Regions from separate parts of the Lysinibacillus sp. CTST325 genome, predicted to be linked through region 3. Evidence: riboswitches for the same ligand, from Rfam matches in the RefSeq annotation. Region 3 holds a riboswitch; each other region holds the start of a gene.

Region 1 (5,764 bases), on a different contig from region 3:
TCACGAATATTTTCCGATTGCAATGCCTTTGTTTTTGCCTCGGTAGCCGTCATCATTGCTTGGAAAAACGCTTCTTCTGATAAACAACCATTAACAATAACCCACGTATTTATAGTACCAATATGTGGTTCATCTTGTCTTTCATGTGTACGAGACACATCAACTGCATTGCCAACTCCGGCCGTAACAGCAACAAGAACGCTACCAAAGGAAGCTTTAAATTCATTTATAGCTACAAGGTTTGTTGGGACAGCTGTTAACATGACGACTGTACCTGTAGCTGAAAAATGCTCTTTTAGTAAAAATTCAGTGACCTCTTTCTTTACATCACTAATGACATAATCTATTGGTACAGAGCGATTTAACAGACAATCATACCAACCGATACCTGGATTATGGACAGCTGAGGACACTGTTTTTAAAGGAAACTCTGATTGAAGTTTAATATAACGATCTGTAACAGTGAAATTTCCTTTTGTAATGACAGCACGCTGCTGCTGTTCAACAGATGCTGGCATCATTGTAATTTGTGGCTTTGGAATTTCTGGATGTGCATAAGTTGCAACACGGGCATGATAGACCTCTTCGATTTGCGCAGCGATTAATACTTCGTGTGGCGCCCCCAATGCCCGCATCCGTCCTTCCTCCATAAGTAATAATTCATCACAATAGAGGGAGGCTAAATTCATATCATGCAGTACCATAATAACGGTCAAACCACTTTCAATTGCTTCCTTTCGCACCATATCTAAAATTTGACGTTGATGGGCAATATCTAGATGGTTCGTTGGTTCATCTAACAGCAATATTTCCGCTGTTTGTGCAAGAGCTTGGGCAACAAAAACTCTTTGCTGTTCACCGCCCGACAAAAATTCCATCGGTGTCTGTTCATAGCGTTTCACACCCGTTTGCATCATCGCATGTTGGACTGCCTGTTCATCACGATCAGTCCAGCTCGAAAAGAAGCCTGTTTGATGTGGATAACGTCCAAGTGATACTGCCTCTCGAACACTGTTTGAAAAGGCATTAGCATGTAATTGTGGTAGCACCGCCATTTTTTTTGCTAATGCACGCGCATTGTACGAGCTACTATTTTTACCATCTACTAATATAGTGCCTGCGGTTGCTGGTAGTATGCCACTTATTACTTTTAACAGTGTGGATTTCCCACTACCATTCGGCCCTAAAATCCCTAGTATTTTGCCTTTTTCAACGGAAAAACTTATATCATGGACGATCGGTACGTCTTCATAGCCGCCAGAAAGATGTTCAACAGCAATCATGCCCGTACCCCCTTGCCTCTACGTTGCTTATAAAAAATATAAGAAAAAACGGGTGCCCCAATAAATGCAGTAATGACACCAATCGGTAGCTCTCTTGGCATAATAATTGTTCGTGCTATTAAATCACAAATAATTAGCAAAGTTGCCCCATTTAAAAATGATAATGGCAATAAATGACGGTGATCAGAACCCCAAACCATTCTCGTCATATGAGGAACAACTAAACCAACAAAGCCAATCGTTCCAGAAACAGCTACCGCAGCTCCTGTCAACATGGATCCACCCACTAAAATAATATATTTACTGCGCTTAACATTGACACCTAAATGCTTCGCGCGTTCTTCACCATATAACAGAACATTTAACTCGCGTCTTTGTGTCCAAAGCATAATAGAGCCAATTATGACAAATGGGATAATCATCTGGACGTATGGCCAACCACGCATCGATACTGAGCCGAGTAGCCAACCAATCACTTGGCGTAGCTCCTCACCAGATAATGCGATCATTAATGAAATCAAGGAACCTAAAAATGAACTAAATATAACTCCTGTTAAAATAAGAGTTTCCATTTTTAGTGAACGATCTACTATTCTAGCAAAGCCCATAACAGCAAACATCGTTAATATGGCACCTATCATACTAAAGGTTGGCAATGTAAAATGACCGATTACAGGTATTGAAACACTAAAGAAAATCGTCATCACTGCGCCCACTGATGCACCAGAGGAAACACCTAACGTATAAGGATCAGCCAAAGGATTTTTTAATAGGCCTTGAAAAGCTGCCCCTGCTATAGCAAGTGATGCCCCTACAAGCCCTGCTAGCATCACTCGAGGTAAACGAATCTTCCATAAAATATTGGCAGCTGTTTCATCAGCCGCCTTATTCCACAATACTTCTAATGGAATATGAACTGAGCCTATCGCCACACCACACCAGATGCTAATGATTAAAAGCGTAATTGCTGTTACATAGGCTGCAATTGTTTTACTCATTTAAACGCCTCTGGGTAAACGGCCTTTGCTAATTCCTCAAAACCATCTGCTAACCGAGGACCTTGACGACTTGTCGTACTTTCATCCACTTGTACAATAGCTTTATTTTTTACGGCAGTTATTGTCTCAAAGCCTGGACGTTGTGGAATTTTCGTTAAAATATTCGGTACATAATTATATGCCACAACAATGACATCTGGATTTTTCGCAATAATTTGTTCAGCTTCAATTGGATACCAGTCATTTACATCTGCTGCTACATTTTCAGCATGAATCATTTCTAGCATTTCATTCATAAATGTACCTTTACCAGCTGTATAAATCTGTGGCTCATCAGACGATTCTACAAAGACTTTCTTTGGCTCAACACCCTTAAGTTTTGTTTCAACTTCTTCAACTTTTGCCTTCATATTTGCGACCATTTTTTTAGCCTCTTCTAGTTTCCCCGTTGCACGACCAAGCTGTTCAATCGTTGTGTAAGTTTCATTAAAGTTTTTTGCATCCGCTACAACAAATACTTTTACACCGGCAGCCTCAAGCTGTTCAATTGCTCCTTTTGAATAACTCATACCCGATGCATGTGCAAAAACGATATCTGGCGTTAACGCAATAATTTGTTCAATATTATAATCTATACCGCCAACCTTATCTTTTTTAGTAGCCTCTGGTGGATAATCATCATTATCTGTCACGCCAACTATTTCATTATTTAAGCCAAGGCCAAATAAAATTTCTGTGTTACTCGGAATGAGTGAGACAATTTTTTCCGGAGGTGCTTCTAGCGTAATTTCCTTGCCAGTAGCATCCGTTATCGTCATTGGGAATGTTGCTTGATCTACTTTTGTTGTCTCTTGCTGCTCAGAAGATAACGGCTTTTCATTTGTTGCCTCTTTTGTATTACATGCTGCAAGCACGCCAATAGCTAAAAATGCTGATAAACCTATTTTCCAAATTTTCTTCATGTGAATCCTCCTTAGTCTATTTGTGCGTATAGTTTTTATTGTTTTTCTGATTGATCGATACATTTTAGTTTTTTTCGCCTAACATTGCGGGGTTATCATCAGCATTGCGAACTTCCAGCCAACATGTTGAGTTTATCGCCTAACATTGTGAATTTATCGCCCATGTTTTCAAATTTATCGACATTCATCTTCCAAAACAAATACCCCTCATCATAAAACAATGAGGGGGTCAAATTTGCACAAAAATACATATACAAAATCCACCATCCTATCCTCGTAGGCTACAACGTGTTTTCTATAAAGGCAGGTCTCCTGGCTCGTGCTCCATACGCTTTTTCAAGCCTTCCCGAAATTTCCAGTGGCGCAGATTGAAAAAACTCACACATACAGTGGCGGGACCGCATCGGAATTACACCGATTTCCCTTTTCACTTTACTTAAGTAAAGAACCTTTATAATATTCAGTTGATTGTATTATACATGAAAATGAAAGAAGTCGCCTCCATTCGAGACGACTTCTAAACAAATCAATTATGCCCGACATCCGCCGGAGGCTTTTGGCCAACAAGATGTTTTTTGTGCGAAAACGTAGCGACAACAACACTCAGTCATTGCCACAGGACGTGGCGTTCTTAGATTGAAATCCTCTATTTCATCTAGTGTTTGGACACCCACTGAAAGAAGTTATACGATATCTGAAAAATACTGTACCGTTTTCATTGGTGCACCCATTTCTCGCAATGCCCATGTATTCTCTAAATAAATATCTGCTAGCTTCTCATATTTGCCGCCGAATCTTTGTGCCCATTCGACTGCTACTACACTTTCATATAAATGCGCCATTTTCTCTGCGACCATTTTTGCTTCAAACGTTTTTGTTGCATCATCTAAACGGCTAAATGTCTGCAAAGTTGATTCTAGTTTTGCTAATTGATCCACTACAATTTCAACTAATGGACAGGCACCTAGTTTTTCTAGACGTTCTTCCATGACACGAACAAACATTTCGTGCGCATGAAACTTATCGACTAAACGAATAAGCTCTAAAGCTAAAATATTTGAAGTCCCTTCCCACACAGTAAGTACCTGTGCATCTCTTAATAACCGAGGTGTAACAAAATCTTCAATATAGCCGTTTCCGCCATGTAATTCAATGGCTTCACTTGCATAATGTACAGCTTGCTCTGCCGTTTCTTTTTTCATGATAGCAATATACAAGCGGTTTAAAATAATGTCCTCTTTATTCCCCTGCCCACTAGTTACTTTATCGTACAGCTGAATAAGATCAAAAACCGTGGCAACTTCTACATGAAGCTTGGCAGCGAATTTCCCTAGTGTATCCTGAATCATAGGATATTGCGTTAAAGGTTTACCAAAGGCATGACGATTTGTCACATAATGCTTCGCCTCTAAATATCCGCGGCGCATAATGCCGATAGAAGCAACCGCATTGCAAATTCTTGATAAATTAAGCGCCTCCAGCATATAGTAAATCCCTTTATTTGGGTCACCGACAACATATGCTAGTGCACCATCAAATTCCACCTCACCAGAAGGCACTGCTCTAACGCCAAGTTTATCCTTTAAACGCCGAATGCGCAGGTTATTAACTGTGCCATCCTCATTTCGCCATGGAACGGCAAACAATGTTAAGCCCTTTGAGCCTGCCTGAGCCCCTTCCATGCGCGCCAATACCATGGTTACTCCACACATTCCTGCGTTAGATGCAAAATATTTTTCCCCATATAAACGATACTGATTGCCGTCCTGTCTTGCTTCCACAACATTCGCCCCAACATCAGAGCCACCTTGCCGCTCCGTTAAAAATGTGGCCCCCTCATAGAGCTCTGTCTCTCCTGTTGCACAAACATGTGGTAAAAAGCGCTCCTTCACCTCATCACTCGCATAATGATCAAGTAAATAAGCCGTTGCCATTGTTAAAGTAACAGGACAGTAAAACCCTGGCTCAGCATGTGATAGTATATAGCCTTGAGCAAAGCTATAGACATAGTTGCCCTTCCTACCTAATTGCGGAATATCCTTATGCACATAGCCGACAATGCCAGTATTGTACGTCTCTTCAATTGTTCTTTTGTAGCCATCATTGACCCAAATCTCTGACACTTCTTCACCATAGGCATCATATCTTTGTAATCGAGGTTCACCCTCTCTATCCGTATGTTTGGCTCTCACATCAATATCTCCAGCACACAGCTCAGCGAAATCTGTTAGCTCACGTTTTGCATATTCCACAAACTCTTTATCTAGCATCATTTCTAAAACTTTATGAAGTGTATCATTATCGTTAAAAAAGTTTGTTGTTTTCATTTCTTCCTGCTGTAAAACCTTCATGCTATCTCACCTCTTGTCCCTTCAAGGATTGTTTTAGTATTTTGCCCGATGCATTTCGTGGTAACGCTTCCACACGTTCAAAGATGCGTGGAATTTTATATTTAGCAAGATGCTCCTCCAAATAAGCTTTAAGTTCGTCCTCGTCAATTTCCATTTTAGCGGCATAAACA
Region 2 (5,764 bases), on a different contig from region 3:
CCGGGGCAATAATTGCAATGGAGGAAGAATACGATTTATTCGGTGTATATATACTCGGTATCGTAACTGCTTTTGGTGGTGGAGCTATACGAAATCTACTCATTGGTTTACCTGTAACAACATTGTGGGGTCAAGATATGATGTTTCAAATTGCCATTGCAGCCATCACAATTTTTTTCTTATTTCCACATCGACTCATTCAACACTGGCATCGCTGGGGCAATTTCACTGATGCTATTGGATTATCGGCATTTGCGATTCAAGGTGCCCTTTATGCTGTGAAGCTCGACATGCCTATTAGTGCCGTTATTGTAGCTGCTGTCTTAACAGGATCAGGTGGTGGAATTATTCGCGATTTATTAGCTAGACGACAACCTTTAGTCCTCCGTGATGAAATCTATGGTGTTTGGGCAGCAATAGCCGGGCTTATCATCGGACTTCAACTATTTACAGGGGATATCTTTTTATATGTATTATTTGGTGTGATCACAGTACTAAGAATACTTTCATATATGAGGAAATGGCGTTTACCGTTACGGAAGTTGAATCGAGCATAGTTATACTGTTGCATAAAAACAAGCCCAAATATCAGATTTGGGCTTGTTTTGAATTTTAAATTTAATTCCTTATTTATCACAAACTCCGTGCATCCACAGCAGCGACTAAAGTTAATTTTTCAACAGCAACATAGCTTCTTCTAAAGTAGTCATATTTTTCATCATAGAGCAAGCTGCGTCCAAAATAGGAAAGGCTAAAGCTGCACCAGAACCCTCACCTAATCGCATATTCATTTGCAGCATCGGTTCAATTCCGAGCATTTCAGCTGCAATTTTTGCACCTGGTTCTTCAGAGGCATGTGAAGGAATGACATAGTCTTTTACGTTTGGTTCGAGTTCGTATGCAATAAGAGCAGCAATAGTAGAAATAAAGCCATCAATAACAACTGGTTTACGATGTGCGGCGGCAGCAAGTATCACTCCTGCCATAGCGCCTATTTCTAATCCACCGACTTTTGAGAGAATATCTATAGCATCATGACGATTTGGTTTGTTTAATGCAATAGCGTTGTGAATGACCTTTACTTTATGTGCTATTCCCCCTGGTCCAACACCTGCACCGAAGCCTGTCACTTCTTTCGGATGACATTCGCGAAGAACCGATAATATGGCAGCACTCGGTGTTGTATTACCGATACCCATTTCACCTGTCCCGAGTACATTTATCCCTTTTTTAATTTCTTCCGTAGCTACTTCAATTCCTACTTCAATAGATTGAATGGCTTCTTCCCTTGACATAGCAGGACCTTTTGCCATATTGTCCGTGCCATATTTAATCTTTTTTAAGATGACACCAGCATCGTTCGGAATATCCTCTTTTACACCAACGTCCACTGTGACAATTTTAGCATCTGTGATTTTTGCGATAGCACAGACACCAGTTCCGCCTCTAGGAAAATTTAATGTTTGGAAGACCGTCACATTTTGTGGATTCGGTGTCACTCCTTCATCACAGACACCATGATCCGCGGCACAGACAATAATTGCTTTATTATCAATTGCAGGATATAGTTCACCTGTAATACCAGATAGTTGCACAGCTAGAGTTTCCAGCTTTCCCAGACTACTAGGTGGCTTGCAAAGTGCATCTATGCGTTCTCTTGCCTGCCCCATCATTTTGTGGTCGGCACTTTGAATGTTGTGGATCGTTTGTTGTAATAATTGCATGAAAATTTCCCCTTTCTTTTTTGCCCTCGTTACTCGAAGAATGATTTTGAGAAAAAAATAAAAAGCCTGTAGTTTATCCATAACAAATAAACTACAGACTTTTCCATCGTCTATATAATACGAAGCAGATAGGCAGGTCTCCTGGCTCAATTTCAACATTTCATAGAACCTTCCCAGAACGATGCTAGTGGCATTCTCTATGAAACTCCCTTTTTACAGTGGTGGGACCGCTAAAGCTTTTCACTTTATTCCCTATTCTCCCGCAGTGGGCACCTAACGCTTTTATGCAATTACTTTAAATCTACGGCAAAGCGCTCATTGTGTCAACATTTTAAATTTTCAAGCTTCATTGTTATTTAAGTAAATAAATATGCTTAATTATTCATATTTAAAAACTTTAACACAAAATACTAAAGTAATTACTGCTATAGCAGTTAATACTGATAATTCAGTCAGATAAGTGTTGAGATTTTGTGTCTCGAAGATCAGTGTTTTTCTAATAGCTTCAATAATATAATTAAGTGGATTAATATAAACAAATGGCATTAGAAATTTTGGCCACACATCGCTCGGGAAGAAAGTACCACCTAAAAAAATGAAAACTAGATTTGAAAGATTCCCCATAGTTGTGGCATTTTTTGCGTTATTAGCGTAAATTCCGATTATTAAACCGATGGCTAATAAGCTAAGACCACCCATTAATAACAATGGAATTAATAAAAGAGTATAAATTGAATTAAAATTTAATTGAACATTAAAAATGAAAACACTAATGCCCAAAATAATAACTGTTTGTATAGCCATAATGAAAAGCTGTGTACTGAAAATAGATACCATTATTTTTGATGTAGAGATTGGAGTAACTTTAATTTTTTTAAAAATACCCCTTTCCCTATACGAAGCAATCATAACGGGTAAAGCTATAAGACCTATAGCTCCATAAGCCATCCCTAGAATACCAGGGAAAATATAGGACATATATGACATACCCTCTCTTGCAGCGTCTTTCCCTGCTGTACCCATTAAAGCCATCATTAGAATAGGGAACACCGTACTCATAATAACCGCTTGTTTATTTCTTATTTCCATTTTGAAAAATATAGAAGATAAATTAACAAAACTATTCATAATTTCAAAACACTTCCAGTCATATTTAAGAATACATCTTCTAAATTTGCTTTTTGAATATTAATGCTCGTTGTTGTTATTCTTTTTTCATCTTCTAATTTATTTATATAATCTAACGTTTTTCTAATATCCTTCGTGTATAAGTAGAAATAGTCATCTTCTTTTTTAATCTTATCTACTGTCGAACAACTTTCTAAATACTGGACAGAAGAATCTACTATTAAACCTATTTTAATAACCGAGTTTAAATTAGCATTTTTAATAATTTCTTCAGGTTTTCCTACTGTATAAATACTCCCATCGTTTATAAAACATACATTATCACAGAGTGCTTCTACTTCTTCCATATAATGTGTCGTTAGGATTATTGTTGTCCCTTCTTTTCTAATATCCTTAATAATATGCCACAAATCTTTTCTAGAGTTTGGATCTAAACCAGTTGTTGGTTCATCCAAAAACAAGACCTGTGGTTTATTGAGAATACTTAATGCTATACTTATTCTTTGTTTTTGCCCGCCAGAAAGTTTATTAACGTAAGCTCTTTTATGTTCTTGCATATTGACTTTTTTTAATAAGTCTTCAATTTCTTTTTCAGTAATCTCCATATTGTATAATGTGGCGAAAAATTCGAACAATTCATCCACCTTAATATGATCAAAATAGGAGTTTGACTGAAATTGTACACCTATAAGTGGTTTAATTTTATCTCCATCTTTTGTAACATCTAAACCATTGACAGTTATGGTGCCAGTGAATCCATTTTTAACTCCTTGTATACATTCTAATAAAGTTGTTTTTCCAGCTCCGTTTGGTCCTAGTAACCCAAACACTTCATTGTGGTTTATCGTTAAATTAATATTTTTCAATATTTGTTTATTTAAGGTATACGAAAAACTCAAATCTTTTATTGATATTGCTTCATTCAATTAGAACACCTCAATTATGATAGAATGATTCGCTTCATTGTTGCATGATTTAACTTTTCATTTATAAATGCTTGCATGTCTTTAATATCAATATTATCAAGAACTTGAAGCATTTCATCTAATGATAAATGATGCCTTTCAATAACCCGCTCATTACCTAAAAATAATAAAAAATCCTTATCATTTTCTAATATCTTGTAAATTTTATGCTGTAAAAACTTTTTGCTTTTCTCTAAATATTTATTCATAATGTTAATTTCTTTACTGTCTATATTCATCTTTTCATTAATATGTAAGATGAGTGATTCTAAATCTTCTTGTTCAGTAATAAATTGGACTTGCAAAATACTTTCATATTTAAAATGAAAAGGTAAGCACACGATAAAATACACACTTTGTTTTTTCAACCGAAATTCTTCATACAGCAATCCCGTGTCATTCATTGTCATCATCATACTAAACAAAGATAAATAAATTTTTTCATCTTTTGATAATCCATTGTTAAATTCATAACATATAGATACAAAAGAAGAGGATGATTTATCTGAATTTTCTTTCGTTTTTATCATAACATCTGTTTCTATAAAAGTAGAAGGCTCTATCGTATCCCTTATCATTGAATTGATACGTATTTCCTCTCCTTCTGAAGATATCTCATAATGCTTGTCAATAATTCCAGAAAAATCATCCATATTTTTTTTACCACTATATAAAATGGAGAAGTTTTTACTATTATTTAAGTATTTTATTACATCAAGGATTTGGTTTAATTTCATTTTTGATAGTGTTAATTCAGTTCCCAGTATTGAATGGCTTAAATTCTCATCCCAAATATTCTCGGTGATTATATTAATTTAACCTTTAATTCTCTGTTCTGGATACGTCCCAATTGTTCCACCTTCTTTCATAAAATTTACATACATCAATTATGCCTCGGCATAATTGCGTCTTGAATCGGCTTTGTACTTGCACAAAGAACTCCTTTCCGATTCCGTGACATCCTCCGGAGGCTTTAAGCCAACAGATGTTTTTTGCGTGAAAGCGAAGTGCTTACGGAGCGACAGCAACATGCAACATGATGTTGGTCACTCAGGCATTTTTTCAGAATGCGAAGTTCATAGCCTGAGTTCTTCTATTTCAACGGATGTTTGGACACCTGCTGAATAGTAACTTAAAACCGCATTTATCTCACCATCTATAGAGGTGGGATACTTCTATAACGACGTTTCACTACGTTACAAAAACATTTGTAACTGACGCTTTGCTTTCGCTACAAAAGCATTTGCTGAACGAAGTTAAAATTTAATATAATTCTAAAAAAACCTCCCCAATAAATGTATATTAACCATACATTAACAGAAGAGGCTAAGTTCTTTGTGTAGCAATATAACTTAAGAATTTTTAGTAATGATTGTTCTCAAAGCACTTATTTCCCTCCTTTCAAAGAAAGGTCTCTGAACAATTGTTGCGCTCCCAAAGTATGTAAATAAGTGCTTTATATTTTACAAATCATCCTGTAGAAGTACAGAAATAACAGCAGCAACACCACACAGCTTCTGCAGTTGAAGGAACATCAAATAAGCGCATACCTTCATTTAGTTCAATGATTTGCATATATTCCACCTCCTTACTTTTCCAGTTTTATATAGTAAATACGCTAAAAATAATAGAAATTTCAGATTATTCAGCGCATTATATTAAAGAGTAAAGATTTGTCCCTTGCTATTAATTTGGTTTCATTTAAGGAAACGTGGATGGTATCAAAATGTGTACGGTTATAGCTTTCATTCAAGCTCTTTTCGCTTATCCTGTAGGAGAAAAAAGCCTTCTTTTGGAACTAAATATACTTTCATAAAATTACCCTACAGTTTAAATTTCAAAGTTATTTTGTGCTGTTGACGTTAATTCTCTTTGAGTCATTCTGTTTTGACTTCAATCAACAAACTCTTTGGATTCTTTTAATCAATTACAAAATCCTATTTGGTA
Region 3 (5,764 bases):
TCCACGGTACTATTTTCATAGCATTGGATAACCTGGGTAATGTTTTATCGTTTGCCAGTAGTCTGCTGCTTTTGTTCTCTTGTAAAACTTATAAAACGGTTCTTTGTGGCGAGCAAGTTCTTTATAGAGCCTAATTATTTCCTGTAAAAGATTTTCGATATGCTGTACAGACACTTTCTTCACAAATAGCTCCCCTGCCTGTGCATTTTTCCCCATCGGAACAGCCCCTAAATACACATCGAAGCTATCTTTCTGATATACAAGCCCAATATCATCATAAACGGCATTATAGCAAGCTGATGCACAGCCATTCATATTAATGCGAATCCTGCTTGGTACTTCCAAGCCTTCAAGCTGCTGATACAGCTCCTCTGTAATCTGTGCTGCCTCCATTTTATCGCCATCACAAAAATCACAAGCCTTCATAGTTACAATCTGTCCTTGCTTTGCAATATATAAGCCCGCCTTTTCCAACTTCCTTTTGGCAGTCGTTAATTCTATTGTTGGTACGGATAGTAGTATACTGTAGGACGCAGAATATTTAATAGCGCCACTCACTCCGACTATCTCTGCGATTGTTTGAAATTGTGCTGGTGTATAATGTTTGTTGATAATGCCAGGACTCACAGCAAGACGCGTAAATTCACCTTCTTTGTTTAACTTAGCAAATGTTTTTTCAGGAATATTATGGTTAAAAGCATTTATAGTCATTTTTACCCTCCTCCTATAAAAAAAGCTAGCACATGGCTAGCTCCTCTTCTTTATTGAAAGCTTTCTGGATAAAATCCTTGTGCCAAAATTCGAATTGCTTCGGCCGCACGAACACCCTCAGATGCTGCTGATAGTGGTAAAATAACGAAACGTTTGTTAAATACTGCTTCCGTTTCTTTTAGTGCCGGATCATTTTTCAGGAAATTAATTTTTTCTTCAGTAGTAGTTGAACCATAGTCAATTACAACGATAACTTCAGGGTTGCGCTCAACTACATCTTCTTTTGAAACGGTTGTCCAGCCAGACTCAACGTCACCGAAAATATTTTTTCCACCTGCTACTGTCACGAGTTCATTCATGAAGTTTTGTGCAGCAGTAAAAACTTCTTTCTCACCACTATCAAATACAAGGATACGTAAATTCCCCTCCTCTTGCGGAAGCTTCGCACGAATGTCCTCTACATCTTTTGTCATTTGTTCAATTAACTTTTCTCCACGCTCTTCCACATGGAATATCTTGGCGATGTTACGAATATCGCCGAAAATATCCTCTAACTTAGGATTTTTAATGCTTGAAGATGTATGTAAATAAGTGTGGATGCCAAGTGCTTCTAGTTCTTCTGGTGTTCCGACACCCTTCTCACTAAACCCGCTTTTCCAGCCTGCATATAAAAAATCCGCTCCTGCATCAATCACTTGTTCCTTTGTTGGGTATTGCTCAGCTAGTACTGGAACTTTATCATACGCTGCCTGTAACGGTGGATAAATTGCATCATCTAAATATGCTGTTCCGACCATTGAATCCTCTAAGCCTAACGCTAGCATAATCTCTGTCACATGCTGATTTAAGCTAATTGCTTTTTTAGGTGCTTGCGAATAGACTTGTGTCGTATTGTTATTGTCAATCGTTACTTCCGTTGCTCCTGCTTTTGCTGGTTCTACTTGTTCACTTTGCGATGCTGAATCTTTTTTTCCCTCGTTACCACAAGCCGCTAAAATACTTAGCATTGCGATTGCAAGAACAAGCCATACGCTTCTTTTTAATGTCTTCATGTCTACTTCTCCTTTTTTCTAAAAAATATGATAGAAAGAAATCTAAGAGTCTTAAACTAACTATAAAAATTGCTCAGATATATAATAAATATGCGGCTTTTTCGTGACAGGATGTACACTAACTTCCGCATGTACACCAAACACCTTTTGTAGCAATGAGGGTGTTAATACATCAAACGGAGTTCCATACGCCGCAATTTCTCCGTCCTTTAAAACATAAATTTTGTCGCAATAAGTTGCTGCAATATTTAAATCATGCAAGGCTACAATGACCGTAATCGGCAAGCTCTGTATTAAATCCATGAGTTGGAGTTGATGCTGAATATCTAAATGATTCGTTGGCTCATCTAATGCCATGACCTTAGCTTGTTGCGCCAAAGCCCTTGCAACAACGACTCGTTTTTTCTCACCACCAGATAATGAACTAAAAGTACGTTCACTTAAATGCAGTACGCCTGCTTGCTGCATCGATTCCTCGACAATAGCTAGATCTTCTTTTGTATCCACTTCCATAAGCCTTTTATGCGGGGTACGTCCCATTGCAACAAGATCCTTAACAGTGAACTCAAAAAGCACTGGTGTTTCCTGCCCTACGACGGCTAGTTGCTTTGCTATCTCCTTTGAAGATTGCTTGTAAATATTTTCATTAAATAACAATACTTCTCCCTCTTGAGGTTGTAGCATACGATACATATTTTTTAATAGGGTCGATTTCCCACTGCCATTAGGGCCAATTATGCCCACAAACTCGCGTTCTTGAATATGTACAGAAACATTGTTTAATATTTTCACCTGCTGCACGGCAAAAGTAAGGTTTTTTGCTACGTATACCATCTAATTCTCCTCCCCGAAAGAATACATTTGCTTACGCAACATCCATATAAAAAATGGGCATCCGCATAAAGCCGTAATAATTCCAATCGGCATTTCCTCAGGTGCAATCACAACGCGCGCAGCTGCATCAGCCCATATTAAAAATATCGCACCAATTAATGCACTGACTGGCAGTACAAACTTATAATTTGAGCCGACAATCATGCGTACGATATGTGGAATAATCAGGCCTATAAAGCCAATTGCACCACTGACAGCAACAAGGACACCTGTTAATAAGGAAATTAATAAAATTAGTAGCAATCGAAATTTCTCTAAATTAACCCCCAGCGTAACAGCAGATTCTTCACCTAGTAAAAGTAAATTCAAATGACGTGCATGAAGACGTAAAATTACGTAGACGACCATTAAAACAACGAACGGAATCATTAAATTTACCCATTTCGCTCCAGCCAGACTTCCCATCATCCAATACATCACTGCCTTTATGCCACCCTCTTCTTTCGCCATCATCAGCATAAAATTCGTCATTGCTGACAAAACTAGTGACACGGCAATTCCGGCTAATAATAATCGAATAACTGAAATTCGCCCTTCAACTCGTGCTAAGAAAAACACGATTAGTACTGCAATCGTCGCACCTATAAAAGCCGCAAGTGATAGCGCATACATACCTAAAAATGAAAAAGCGCCAAGTAAAATAACAGACGTCGCCCCGACAGATGCACCGGAAGATACTCCCAAAATGTAGGGGTCTGCGATTGAGTTGCGAACTAAAGCTTGAATAGCAGCTCCCGAAATTGCAAGACCCGCCCCGACTAGTATGGCAAGTACTACGCGGGGAGTACGAATTTGCCAGATGATGATTTCCTGCGAACGACCCCAATCTTCTGTAATGCCAAGTGGATTGAACGGGATATGCGACAAAATAATACGCCATACAATACTAGGTGTAATAGACACAGAGCCTACCATTATCGCTAACGTCATTGATAATAGAACGACACCAGTCAATACTAATAAGAGTAGGTTGATTTTTCTTGTTGTTGGATTTTTCAAAACGTGCTCCTCTCTTAGGGCATAAAAAAATCCCCTTGTCTACAAGAGGATGTCATAGTTAAATAAAGGGCGTCTCTTCCCAGTCACTACAACCATCCTCGTGGTTCTATGTAAGTTTGTTGCTTTTATTGGCAGGTCTCCTGGCTTAGGTTCATCATCTATACGCCTTCCCATAGCTCGCTACAGTGACATATTGTATAGACTCTCCATTACAGTTGCGGGACAGCATCGGATTTGCACCGATTTCCCTTTTAAGCAAATGAACAATGTCATTCGCACCAACAAAAAATATTAAGTTATAAGAGGAACAATATCAGAATATTTTCCAGATAGCAATTATATTATATATTACATTAAAGAAAAAATAGTTATAAACGAGAGATTAATAGTTGTAAAATAGAACTATTAAACACTAATTATTGTTAGAAAAATAAATAAATTTAGATAATATTTTATCTTACCTTACTATACAATTTCCTCAAAGTACTCTATTAGTCATCTCCTTCTTCTCTATATTCAATATCATTCAGGTCAATACTCTACATAATCTACTAACAAATCTTTCATTCCATTCTATGGACTTACTCTTAATTAAACAAAATTTAATTTGGTTATATATTTTTATAAATGGAAAATATAAAAATACAAAGGATTTCTTTTTATACTTGGGAGTTCATAAGGCTGAGATAACCTTCATTTCATAAAATAAGTAGTTATGCGAGTTTCATATTCAGCAATAGGCATAAATTGCATAATAAACTATCGCCTCATCATTTGATAAAGTTTTAGGTATCACATACGTCGGTATAATCGTACTATGGCTTTCTACTTTAGAGTTGTCGAAAACACGCTTCTTTTTGGAAAACTGGATTTCATGTTCATACGGTAAACCTGTTTTCAATTTGTTCAATACTTAAGCAGTCTTCTCTACTAAACTTTCTTCTAAGGCGACACTTGCTGTACATTATCTAAATAGTAATGGACTTAATTACAATGTATGAAAGCTTAGATTATAAGTCATTAAAATTAGATTTCCTAATAAAGATGGCCATAATTATTTATATAACAGTTATACTGAAAATTAATTTATAATTAATTTACAAGAAGTTGTAATTATTATTAATAGGAGAAGGATATATGAAAATAGTAATTGCAGAAAAACCAGATCAAGCAGCAAAATTAGCTGCCCCCTTTTCTTTTACAAAAAAAGCTGGTTATTTTGAAGTTAAGCCTAACACATATTTTCCAGATGGAGCACTAATTACATGGGCGATAGGACATCTATGTGAATTGAAAGCACCTGAGGAATATAATCCAACATGGAAGAAATGGACATTAGAAACATTACCGATTATTCCAGATCGATTCGAATATAAAGTGACAAAATCAAAATATAAACAATTCAATGTAATTAAAGGTTTAGTAAAAAGACCTGATATTCGAGAAATCATCATTGGTGGTGATGCTGGGCGTGAAGGTGAATTAATTATCCGCACCATTTTGAGAGTATGCGGTGTTAATAAACCGATGAAACGTCTATGGATATCATCTTTAACAGAAAACGCTGTAAAAAATGGGTTTGCAAACTTACTACCAGAAGAGAAAACACGCGATATATATTTTGAAGCACTAAGTCGTTCATGTGCAGACTGGCTAATTGGCATCAACACATCCAGATTATACACGGTACTCCTCAAACGAAATGGCGTGAAAGATGTATTTTCAATTGGTCGTGTACAAACACCTACACTTGCACTAATAGTAAAGAGAGAGCATGAAATTGCGAATTTTAAATCAGAACCATTTTGGGAAGTGGAAACAGAGTTTAATTTTGATGGAAAAATGTTAAAAGCAAAATGGCATAAAGATAACATTTCAAGAGTTCAAGTGGAAAGACAAGCTATTGCGATTGCTAATTTCTGTATCAATAAAAATGTAGAAATTAATAGTATTAAAAGAGAAACAAAGGAATACGCTCCTCCATTGTTATTCAACTTATCTGCATTACAAGCTACAGCAAACAAGGCCTATAAATTCTCACCACAAAATACACTGGATATTTTGCAAAAACTTTATTTAAAGGGCGTAGTTTCCTATCCAAGATCTGA

Evidence for each region. A riboswitch is a leader RNA that binds a small molecule or an ion and turns the genes downstream of it on or off. The one in region 3 is predicted to bind cobalamin.
Region 1: it holds a riboswitch for cobalamin, as region 3 does, so the genes downstream of both, ACYQ73_RS12650 (ABC transporter substrate-binding protein) here and ACYQ73_RS09525 (FecCD family ABC transporter permease) in region 3, are expected to answer to the same signal.
Region 2: it holds a riboswitch for cobalamin, as region 3 does, so the genes downstream of both, cobT (nicotinate-nucleotide--dimethylbenzimidazole phosphoribosyltransferase) here and ACYQ73_RS09525 (FecCD family ABC transporter permease) in region 3, are expected to answer to the same signal.

Annotation. Positions count from the first base shown of each region.
Region 1 covers NZ_BAAFHO010000004.1:215,699-221,462, forward strand. The annotation lists gene ACYQ73_RS12640 (adenosylcobinamide amidohydrolase) at 1-1,283, opposite strand, end outside; gene ACYQ73_RS12645 (FecCD family ABC transporter permease) at 1,280-2,281, opposite strand; gene ACYQ73_RS12650 (ABC transporter substrate-binding protein) at 2,278-3,243, opposite strand; cobalamin riboswitch at 3,529-3,711, opposite strand; gene ACYQ73_RS12655 (acyl-CoA dehydrogenase family protein) at 3,927-5,594, opposite strand; gene ACYQ73_RS12660 (class I adenylate-forming enzyme family protein) at 5,596-5,764, opposite strand, start outside.
Region 2 covers NZ_BAAFHO010000001.1:459,000-464,763, forward strand. The annotation lists gene ACYQ73_RS02375 (trimeric intracellular cation channel family protein) at 1-557, shown strand, start outside; gene cobT (nicotinate-nucleotide--dimethylbenzimidazole phosphoribosyltransferase) at 669-1,724, opposite strand; cobalamin riboswitch at 1,839-2,016, opposite strand; gene ACYQ73_RS02385 (ABC transporter permease) at 2,103-2,852, opposite strand; gene ACYQ73_RS02390 (ABC transporter ATP-binding protein) at 2,849-3,778, opposite strand; gene ACYQ73_RS02395 (hypothetical protein) at 3,793-4,554, opposite strand.
Region 3 covers NZ_BAAFHO010000002.1:781,272-787,035, forward strand. The annotation lists gene ACYQ73_RS09510 (precorrin-3B methylase) at 16-711, opposite strand; gene ACYQ73_RS09515 (ABC transporter substrate-binding protein) at 762-1,763, opposite strand; gene ACYQ73_RS09520 (ABC transporter ATP-binding protein) at 1,824-2,597, opposite strand; gene ACYQ73_RS09525 (FecCD family ABC transporter permease) at 2,598-3,587, opposite strand; cobalamin riboswitch at 3,770-3,954, opposite strand; partial or broken gene ACYQ73_RS09530 (type IA DNA topoisomerase) at 4,365-4,617, opposite strand; gene ACYQ73_RS09535 (DNA topoisomerase III) at 4,794-5,764, shown strand, end outside.